3 regions of the Kribbella sp. NPDC023972 genome follow, and region 2 is predicted to be linked to each of the others. Evidence: riboswitches for the same ligand, from Rfam matches in the RefSeq annotation. Region 2 holds a riboswitch; each other region holds the start of a gene.
What was found. Region 2 has a riboswitch for thiamine pyrophosphate ahead of thiC (phosphomethylpyrimidine synthase ThiC). Riboswitches for the same ligand answer to the same signal wherever they lie in the genome.
Positions count from the first base shown of each region.

Region 1: linked by a shared signal. The riboswitch ahead of AB0F43_RS18525 (cytosine permease) and the one ahead of thiC (phosphomethylpyrimidine synthase ThiC) in region 2 are both predicted to bind thiamine pyrophosphate.
Region 3: linked by a shared signal. The riboswitch ahead of thiS (sulfur carrier protein ThiS) and the one ahead of thiC (phosphomethylpyrimidine synthase ThiC) in region 2 are both predicted to bind thiamine pyrophosphate.

Region 1 covers NZ_JBEZZH010000004.1:291,007-294,386, forward strand. Annotated here, with positions in the region: gene AB0F43_RS18520 (methyltransferase domain-containing protein) at 1-656, opposite strand, end outside; gene AB0F43_RS18525 (cytosine permease) at 683-2,011, opposite strand; TPP riboswitch at 2,005-2,117, opposite strand; gene AB0F43_RS18530 (alpha/beta hydrolase) at 2,138-2,800, opposite strand; gene AB0F43_RS18535 (hypothetical protein) at 2,797-3,380, opposite strand, start outside.
Region 2 covers NZ_JBEZZH010000002.1:502,864-506,243, forward strand. Annotated here, with positions in the region: gene AB0F43_RS11545 (inorganic phosphate transporter) at 1-117, shown strand, start outside; gene AB0F43_RS11550 (hypothetical protein) at 130-651, opposite strand; gene AB0F43_RS11555 (lysophospholipid acyltransferase family protein) at 800-1,546, opposite strand; TPP riboswitch at 1,637-1,756, shown strand; gene thiC (phosphomethylpyrimidine synthase ThiC) at 1,747-3,380, shown strand, end outside.
Region 3 covers NZ_JBEZZH010000002.1:324,726-328,105, reverse strand. Annotated here, with positions in the region: gene AB0F43_RS10725 (nitrate reductase) at 1-589, opposite strand, end outside; gene AB0F43_RS10720 (RNA polymerase sigma-70 factor) at 671-1,552, opposite strand; TPP riboswitch at 1,731-1,847, shown strand; gene thiS (sulfur carrier protein ThiS) at 1,838-2,044, shown strand; gene AB0F43_RS10710 (thiazole synthase) at 2,049-2,822, shown strand; gene AB0F43_RS10705 (NmrA/HSCARG family protein) at 2,793-3,380, opposite strand, start outside.

The DNA.
Region 1 (3,380 bases), on a different contig from region 2:
TCCAGGATGAGCCGGCGGCGGCCGCCCCAGTCCCGTTTGTAGACCTTGTAGTCCTCGATTCCGGCGGCCGCGCAGAGCCGGCCGTAGCTGATCTCGTCGTGGATGAAGTGCACGCTGCTGGTGCCGAAGTGCTCGGTGGTGACGATCCGGTGCTCCGGCCCCTGGCGCATCCCGTTGGCGATCTCGGCCGCCGTCGCCGGACCCCAGACCGGGCCCTCGATGATCGCCAGCCCGCCAGGCTTGAGGACCCGGGAGATCTCGCAGATCGTGGAGATCTGCTCGTCCTCGGCGAACAGTTCGTGGAACGCCGTCCACAGGCAGATCACCGCGTCGAACGAGTCCCACTTGTAGGGCAGGTCGGTCATCGAGCCAATCGCCCAGTCGATCGACAACTCCTCCTCGTCCGCCTTCGCCTTGCCGGCCTCGATCAGGTTCGGCGAGATGTCGAGAGCACGCACGACCTTGCCGGCCCGGCGGAGCGGCAGCGCGATCCGGCCGTACCCGCAACACAGGTCGAGCACCGACTCGCGGCCGTCCAGCAGCTCCTCGACAGCCTTCACGGTCGCCGCGTCCCGCTCGGGCGTGGTGCGCGCGGCCAGCCCGTCGGCCCCCAGTTCCGCGTACTCGGCCCGGCTGCGCAGTGCGGAGTTCAGCATTGCGCAAGTATCCCGGTTACTCCGGGTCAGTTGTCCAGCGGTCGGCGCCCGATCCGGCCGAGCCCGATCGCGGCCAGCATCGAGATCACGATCGACGTGTACGTCGCGCCGAGCCAGCCGGGCACGGGCTGGCCGGCGAAGAGGCGCTGCTGAAGATCGAGCCAGAACGGCGACCAGCCGGACACCGTGCCGGGGTTGACCAACTGGTACGCGATGAAGCCGATCAGCCAGGCGACGGCCGGCTGCCAGCGGAAGCGCGCCGTACCGGAGACGTCCCAGTTCATCTTGCTGACCACGAAGAAGTCGGCGATCGCGACCGCGAACAGCGGGATGAAGACCGAGCCGATCAGATAGAGGAACTGCGTGTAGTTGCCCAGGTCAACCAACAGGGCGAGACCGGTGGCGAGTACGCCGATGGCGATCGAGATCCACCGCCGGTCGATGTGACCGACCAGGTTGTGCGCGGCCATCGTGGTGGAGTAGACGTTCGCGTAGGCCTCGTCGACCTCGTCCACCAGCAGCACGAACAGCGCGATCGCACCGGCCGGCAGCGTGACGAGTGCGGTGATCACGTCCGCGCTGTTGGTACCCAACGTCGCCACCGCGAACACGCCGAGCGCGTAGTAGACGATCGCCGCGATCCCGTAGCCGAGCGACGATCCGGCGAAGGCAGCCTTGTTCGTGCGCGAGTGGCGGGTGTAGTCGGCGGCGAGCGGTGCGAACGACACCACACCGGCGGCAGCGAGGTCGACGGCCGGCCAGAAGCCGAAGACACCGTCCTGCGGCAAATCCTGCACCGGCTTGCTGAGCACCTGCACGAACAAGTAGACCGACGCGATCAGCACCAGCCAGACCATGAACTTGCGCAGCAACCTCACGCTGCCCAGTGGCCGGACCGCCATCGCCGTGGCGATCACGCCGGCCAGTACGACGAACAGCCAGCGCCAGCGCTCACTCGTCACCGCCACCGCGGCCTGGGAGATGACGATGATCTCCATCGTCGCCCAGCCGACGTTCTGCGCGATGTTCAGCACCGTCGGCGCCATCGAACCGCGTCGGCCGAACAGGCCGCGCAGACTCGCCATCGCCGGCGCTCCGGTGTGCGAACCGAACACGGCCGCACCGCCGAGCACCAGCGCTCCGATCCCGCAACCAACCACGACCGCGAGCAGCCCCTGGGCCAGCGAGCCTGTGTACGCCGCGACGAGCGCACCGGTCACCGGGCCGAACAGCGAGATGCCGAGGTTCCCCCAGAGGGTGAACTGGTCGAGAAAGCCGAGAGTGCGCGGTGTGTCCGTGGTGAGGACGAGCGGCGCCTCGGTCTGGTTGACAGGACGAACAGCAGTACTGGTCATGGTGACCTGCTCCCTACGCCGGCATTACCCGGTCAGGTTCAGGCGGTCGGCGACCCAGCGTCGCCCTCTCAGCCCGCGCATGGTGCGAGCTCCCGCAGAGGTTGTTACCGCGTCAACGATAGCGCTTCAGGTTCGGCCCGGTGCAGCGGCTGCCCGCTGGATGAGAGCGGCCAGCTCGGGACCGTTGGTCAGCACCGGCATGTGCGAGCCGGTGGCCAGGGTCCGGGCCTCAGCGTGGGTGAGCTCGGCCAGCCGGTCCGTCCACTCGGCCGGCGACAGGTGGTCATGGCGGCAGCGCACGATCAGGATCGGCGCCTTCACCCGGGTGATCACCCCAGCCAGATCGTGGTGCCGGGCTGCTTCCACTGCCCGGGCGATGGTGGAGAGCGTCGTACGGGCGTATTGCGGGGCGAGCGCCGGGATCAGCCGAGGCGACTCCGGGGCGGCCGAGCCCAGCCAGCGGGCCACCAGGTCGCGCCAGCTCGCCGCACGGACGTCTCCGGTCGGAGCGACCAGGACCAGCGCATGGACCAGCTCGGGGTAGGCGACCGCGGTCTCGACGACGATCTGGCAGCCGGCCGAGTGCCCGACCAGGACCGACCGCTCCCGCATCTTTTCGGCGACCGCCGTACCAAGAGCTTGTGGTCGCAGGTCGTCACCTGGCCCGGCGGGTTCGCCGTACCCGGGCAGGGTGACGATCTGGTACGGCGTGATGAGGTGCTCGACCGTGGGTGCGTACGACTTGGGCCCGAGGCCGAGGCCCGGGACCAGGACGATCGGGATGCTCACTCCCAGGGCGGGCGGGCCGGCGGCGCCTGGACGACCGGGTTGGCGACCGGCGGCTTCAGCTCCCGGTAGCCGAGCAGGAAGCCCGCGGCGAGGATCAGCAGGCCGATACCACCCCAGCCGTACGCCGTCGGCAGCCGATCGAGCGTGTCGTCGATGGCACCCATACCGGTGGACAGGACCATCACCAGCCAGATCAGGATCGGTACCACTGACACCCCGACCAGCAGCAGGCCGCCGAGCTCGATCGGGTCGATCTCGCGTCCGACCCGGCGGCGGGCCAGTACGTCGCGCGCCCACATCGCGATCGCGGCCACACCGACCAGGAGCATCAGCAACTGGCCGATCGTGTCGATGACGTCCGTACGGAGCGGGTGGTTGAGTGCGGAACCCGGGGCCTGGGAGATCTCGCGCAGGGCCACCCGCTGAACCGAGAGCACCAGCAGGCCGTAGACGCCGGCGAGGATCGCGGCAAGCAGCACGACGCGGGCCGCGCGGGGATCGCGAGGTGCGACGGGCAACTCCCGCCCGTACTGAGGGAGCTCGTGCTGCTGTGGGTGCGCGGGCGGGCCATACGGGGAGC
Region 2 (3,380 bases):
TCCGCGGTCCGCTGGGGCGTCGCCAGGGGCATCATCACGGCCTGGGTCCTGACCATCCCGGCGGCCGGGCTGGTCGCCGCCCTCTGCTACGGCCTGGCCCACCTGATCCTGGAGTGACAGCGAGGCCGCTCAGCGGTTCCAGCGGCGTACTGCCTTGGCCACGTCCTTGGGGCGGATAGAGCCCAGGTTGAGCTCCCAGGTGGCGGCCAGCCGGTCACCGAGGCCGGCCACGTCGAGGTAGGCCTGCGGTCGCACCGCCACCACCCAGGTGGCCGCGGCGGCATGGCCCTGCTGGAACAGCAGGTGGTTGGCGGTCGCCTCGATCTTGCTCCGGCTCGCGCCGCTCAGTCCGCTGGACGCCCAGTCCTGCACGATCGATCCGTCGTCGGCGGTCATTCGGGCCAGGTACGTCAGCGGCCCGCGCCAGTAGCCACGGCTGCCGATGCTGTCCAGGCTCTCCAGCGGAAACCAGCCGTTCTGGCAACGCCGTCCGTTGATCGCCGCCTCGACCTCACGGGCCTGCGCCGGGTTCAGGTCCCGGACCGCCCAGTCGAGGAAGTACGTGCCGACGTCAGGGATGTCCTCCGCGACATGCGGTGCCACGGTCAGGATCCCCGGCTCGAAGAGATGCAGCTCTTCGGATGATTCCACTACAACTTCCCCCGCCCACCTGAGTACGACGGCCACGCGCGCCACCGCCCGGCCGAGTGCACAGGGACCCCCCAGGTTCCTGCTCCATCAACAAGTGCTTTTCGTACCCTCGTACCGCACCGAGGTCAAGGTCCTGTCCGGTAGCTGGCTACTTCCTTCGGGCCGCCCGGCGGGCCAGCTCCTCCCGGTCCAGGCGGTCGGCTTCCTCGGGAGTGGGCGCGCCGCCGCCGTACGAGGCGGGCAGCCACCAGGCGCCGGCGGGCTGCTCGGGGTAGGCGCGGATGGTGCGGTCGAGCATCCCGGCCATGGTCGAGCGCAGCTGGGCGGTCGCCTCGACCGGGTCGTCCTCGCGGGTGACGGTGATCGGCTCGCCGACGGTGATGGCGATGGTCCGGTGCCGGGAGAAGTCGCGCGGGTGGTCCTTGGTCAGCATCCGCTGCGTTCCCCACAGGATCAGCGGGATCACCGGTACGGCGGCCGCCGCGGCCATCCGGACCGTGCCGGACTTGAACTCCTTCAGCTCGAACGACCGGCTGATGGTTGCCTCTGGGAAGACACCGACGACCTCGCCCGCCTTCAGGTACTCGAGCGCCTTCCGGTACGACGCCGTACCGGCGGCTCGGTCGACCGGGATGTGGTGCATCCCGCGCATCAGCGGGCCGGAGTACCGGTTGCGGAACAGCACCTCCTTGGCCATGAACCGCACCAGCCGCTTGCTCGGCAGCGCACCGAACCCGCCGAGCACGAAGTCGACGTACGAAATGTGGTTCATCGCGATCACCGCACCGCCGGTCCGCGGCACGTTCTCCGTCCCGGTCAGCTGGAACTTCAGGTCCAGCACCTTGAACGCCGTCTTCGCGAAGCCGATCACCGGCGGGTACACGAGGTCTCGCATTCCCGAACGCTACCGGTTCACGCCCAACCGCGGACGTGACGCGCCCCACGGAATCCCGTATGCAGATCTTCGTTAGGGTGATTCACGACAATTGGAGATCGCGGGAGCTCGCACCGTAGCGGGCTGAGAGGGCGGCTGGGTGAACCGGCGCCGCCGACCGCCGAACCTGTCCGGGTAATTCCGGCGTAGGGAGCAGCATTGTGACAACCATCGGAAACAGTGCCCAATCACGGGTCCGTCCGTCTGTCACCACCGGCCCGATCTCGGGCTCGGAGAAGATCTACCGCGGCGAGCTGCGGGTCCCGGCCCGCCGTGTCCACCTCACCAACGGCGAGCACTTCGACCTGTACGACACGTCCGGCCCGTACACCGACGCCCCCGCGCGGATCGACGTACAGGCCGGTCTGCCCACACTGCGGCGGGACTGGATCGCCGGGCGCGAGCCGTTGACCCAGCTCGCGCACGCGCGCGCCGGCACCATCACCAAGGAGATGAGGTACGTCGCCGTCCGCGAGGGAGTCGATCCGGAGTTCGTCCGGGACGAGGTGGCCCGCGGCCGCGCGGTGATCCCGGCGAACCGGCGGCACCCGGAGTCCGAGCCGATGATCATCGGGAAGAAGTTCCTGGTGAAGGTGAACGCCAACATCGGCAACTCGGCCGTCACCAGCTCGATCGAGGAAGAGGTCGAGAAGCTGGTCTGGGCCACCCGATGGGGCGCGGACACCGTGATGGACCTGTCCACCGGCAAGAACATCCACGAGACGCGCGAGTGGATCCTGCGCAACTCGCCGGTGCCGATCGGGACGGTGCCGCTGTACCAGGCGCTGGAGAAGGTGAAGGGCGACCCGACCGCGTTGTCGTGGGAGGTCTACCGCGACACCGTGATCGAGCAGTGCGAGCAGGGCGTGGACTACATGACCGTGCATGCCGGCGTACTGCTGCGGTACGTTCCGCTGACCGCGCAACGGATCACCGGGATCGTGTCGCGCGGCGGTTCGATCATGGCCGCGTGGTGCCTGGCGCATCACCAGGAGTCCTTCCTCTACACGCATTTCGCCGAGCTCTGCGAGATCCTCCGCGCGTACGACGTGACGTTCTCACTCGGCGACGGGCTGCGGCCGGGGTGTATCGCGGATGCCAACGACGCGGCGCAGTTCGCCGAGCTGCGGACCCTCGGCGAGCTCACCAAGATCGCCTGGGAGCACGACGTCCAGGTGATGATCGAAGGTCCGGGACATGTGCCGATGCACAAGATCGCCGAGAACGTGCGGCTCGAGGAGGAGCTGTGCGGTGAGGCGCCGTTCTACACATTGGGGCCGTTGGCAACTGATGTGGCACCGGCCTACGACCACATCACCTCGGCGATCGGCGCGGCCCAGATCGGCTGGCTGGGTACGGCGATGCTCTGCTACGTCACGCCGAAGGAACACCTCGGCCTGCCGGACCGCGACGACGTGAAAACGGGTGTGATCACGTACAAGATCGCCGCCCACGCGGCCGATCTGGCCAAGGGGCACCCAGGTGCGCAGGCCTGGGACGACACATTGTCCAGGGCAAGGTTCGAGTTCCGCTGGGAGGACCAGTTCAACCTCTCGCTGGATCCGGACACCGCGCGGTCGTTCCATGACCAGACGCTGCCCGCCGAGCCGGCCAAGACGGCCCACTTCTGCTCGATGTGCGGACCGAAGTTCTGCTCGATGCGGATCACCGCCGACATCCGCGCGTACGCCGAGGAGAAGGGCCTGACGTCGGCGGAGGCGATCGAGGCCGGCTTCGCCGAGATGTCCGACAGCTTCAAGGCCCACGACAAGAAGCTGTACTTGCCGATGGCTGA
Region 3 (3,380 bases), 180 kb from region 2:
CGGTCAGTGATCCGGGGGCGCCGTCGGTGCCGAAGGTCTCCTTGAGCGCGAAGTCCGAGGTGGCGGTGCACAGCCGGGTGTTGCCGTCCAGGTGCGGGGTGCCGATGCCGCCGCGGACGACGAGCGCGAGGGTGTAGTAGTCCTCGAGGAACAACTGTCCGCTGCTGTAGAACGCCATACCGAGCGGGCCCTGCTCGTCCAGCACCAGCCTGCTGCGCTCCGCGATCAGTTCCATCGCGTCGTCCCAGGTTGCCGGTGTCAACGTGCCGTCGCGCCGGATCAGTGGAGTGGTGAGGCGGTCGGCCGAGTTGTTCGCCTGCCAGCCGAACAGCCCTTTGGGGCCCAGCCTCCCGTGGTTGACGCGGTCTGCGGATCGGCCTCGGACACCGACGATCCGGCCGTCATGGACACCGATGTCCATCCCGCAGCCGTTGGAGCACAGCACACACGCCGACTGCACCCAGTCGACCTCGCCTGGCGCCGTACCGTCCTCGATGAACTCGTCGACACGAGCCGGCCAGTCGGCGCCTGTCGCATACGGCGTCCGGGTTCCCCAGACGTTCGCGATGCGATCGATCGGATCGTTCATCGCCCCTCCTGAGCTCGAGAACAGCAGGGGGCCGGTACCCGGCCGAGCGGCCCCAAAAACGACTACGACGCGCAGTGACTGCTACGCCGCTGTGGGGTTGAAGGTGGTGAGTTTGGACGGGTTCAGGAGCCAGAGGACCTGGTTGATGCCGTTGGGGGATGCGGTCACCGTGCACATGGCGAAGGCGATGCCGTCTCGGCGGAGGATCGCGACTGCTTGGCCGTTGGCGGTGGCCAGTTCCACGTCGGCGCCGGTCCAGAAGCGGTCCGCGAAGGCCTTGTGGTACTTCGCTACGCGTTCGAGACCGACCACCGGGAAGCGGGAGGCCCGGACCGCGCCGCCGCCGTCGGAGTAGCTGATGGCGTCGTCGGCGAGCAGCTTCTCGAGCGCCGCCAGGTCACCGGAGCGGGCCGCGGTGACGAACGCGCTCAGGAGCTCGCGCTGTTCCGGCCCAGTGACCGGATTGCGACGTTCCGCGACCAGGCGTTTGCGCGCCCGGCTGACCAGTTGGCGCGTGGCCGGCTCGGTGGACCCGATGATCTCGGCGATCTGGCCGTACGGGTAGTCGAACGCCTCCCGCAGGATGTACGCCGCCCGTTCCGTCGGCGAGAGCCGTTCCAGGATGAGCAGTACGGCGAACTCCAGCGCCTCGTTGTGCTCGGCGCCGAGATACGGATCGGCGCTCGTGTCGACCGGCTCGGGCAGCCACGGCCCGATGTAGGTCTCCCGGCGTACCCGCGCCGACTGCATCGCGTTGATCGCCAGCCGGGTGATCGCCGTGGCCAGGTACGCCGCTGGGTTCGAGACCTTACTGCGGTCGGTGGTCTGCCATCGCAACCACACGTCCTGGACGAGATCCTCTGCCTCAGCGGCACTACCAAGCATCCGGTACGCGATCCCGAACAACCGCGGCCGCACGCCGCCAAACACCGCCGCGGCCTCCTCCAACTCCGCCGAGGTCATCCAGTACGCCTCCAACCACGCCAGTTGCCGACCGGTCGCCAGCTAAGACAGTGCAGCCCCCTGCAGTGTGACAGCGGCCCGGACGGGCGCACGGCAGGGGTTTGGTGTCACGACCCTGTGAGCTGCTGCCCGCCTGTCGGAACCGCTGGTTGTCTGAGCGTTTCGGAGTGGTTAAGGTCGAAAGAGCCGCGGGAGCTCGCGCCACAGTGGGCTGAGAGGGCGACTGACCAGGGTGTCGCCGACCGCTGAACCTGTCTCGGGTAATGCCGGCGTAGGGAGGAAGCGATGGCGTACGACGTGTGGGTCAACGGCGAGCCGACAAGGGTGCCGCCGGGCCGCTCCGTAGCCGAGCTGGTCCGGGAGTACTCCGACCGGCAGACCGGAATCGCTGTAGCGGTCAACCAGACCGTGCTCACCCGGCAGGAGTGGGCCGGGACGACGCTCACGGACGGCGACCGGGTCGAGATCGTCAGTGCGGTTCAGGGAGGCTGACGTCATGGACGATCCACTGGAGCTCGGCGGGCGGACGTACTCCTCCCGGCTGATCATGGGCACTGGCGGTGCCGCCAACCTCGAGGTGATGGAAGAGGCGTTGATTGCCTCGGGCACCCAACTCACCACGGTCGCGATGCGCCGGCTCGGCACCGGCCACGAGGGCTCGATCCTCGACGTACTCAAGCGGCACGGCATCGACGTCCTGCCGAACACGGCGGGCTGCCACACCGCGGCCGAGGCGGTGCTCACCGCGAAGCTCGCCCGGGAGGCGCTGGAGACGGACCTGATCAAGGTCGAGGTGGTGGCCGACGATCACCTGCTGATGCCGGACCCGATCGAGTTGCTGGACGCCGTGGACGCGTTGGTCGCGGACGGGTTCACCGTGCTGCCCTACACCAACGACGATCCGATCCTGGCCCGCCGGCTGGAGCAGGCCGGGTGTGCGGCGGTGATGCCGCTGGCGGCGCCGATCGGGTCCGCCCTCGGTATCCGCAATCCGCACAACCTCGCGCTCATCACCGAGGCCGCGAACGTCCCGGTGATCGTCGACGCAGGTATCGGTACGGCGAGTGACGCCGCGCTGGCGATGGAGCTCGGCTGCGCCGCGGTCATGCTCGCCACCCCGGTCACCCGGGCCGAGAAACCGGCCCTGATGGCAGCCGCGATGCGCGACGCGGTCACCGCCGGCCGCGCCGCCCGCCTGGCCGGCCGAGTCCCCCGCCGCTACCACTCCGCCCTGGCGTCCTCACCGGTCACCGGCCTGCCGTCGTTCTAGGAACTGCCCGACAGTTGTGACAAGGCCCAGCAGCTTCACCGTGTCCACTGGGTCCACGGCCACCGGGTTGGCCGCCAGCCAGCGCCACATGGTGGTCAGGTCCTTGCCGACGAAGCGCTCGAAGAGCCACAGCGGCATCGGGAAGCCGCGAGGTGGCCGCCCTGTCGCCGCGGTCCAAGCCTGGCGGAGTTCGGCGATCGAGCGGAACTCCGCCGCCAGCGGAAGCTCCGTGCCGACGAATTCGGACGGCTCGGCGAAGGCGCGGGCCGCGATCGCGCCGAGGTCGTCGACCGCCAGCCAGGGCACCGGCGTCTGGTCGCCGGCCAGCTTGGGCATCAGACCCCAGACCGCGACAGGTGGGTAGAAGTCCTTGTCCGTCATCAGTTCCATGAACGCCGTCGGCCGCAGCACCGTCAGCGGAACACCGAGCTCACGCAGGTAGTCGGCGATGATCAGCTTCGACTCCCAGGAGTCGACTCCGGTCCCGCGCAGACCCGGCCCGGCCGATCCGTAGACCACGTGTTGCACCGCGGCGGCCTTCGCCGCGTCCGCGACGTT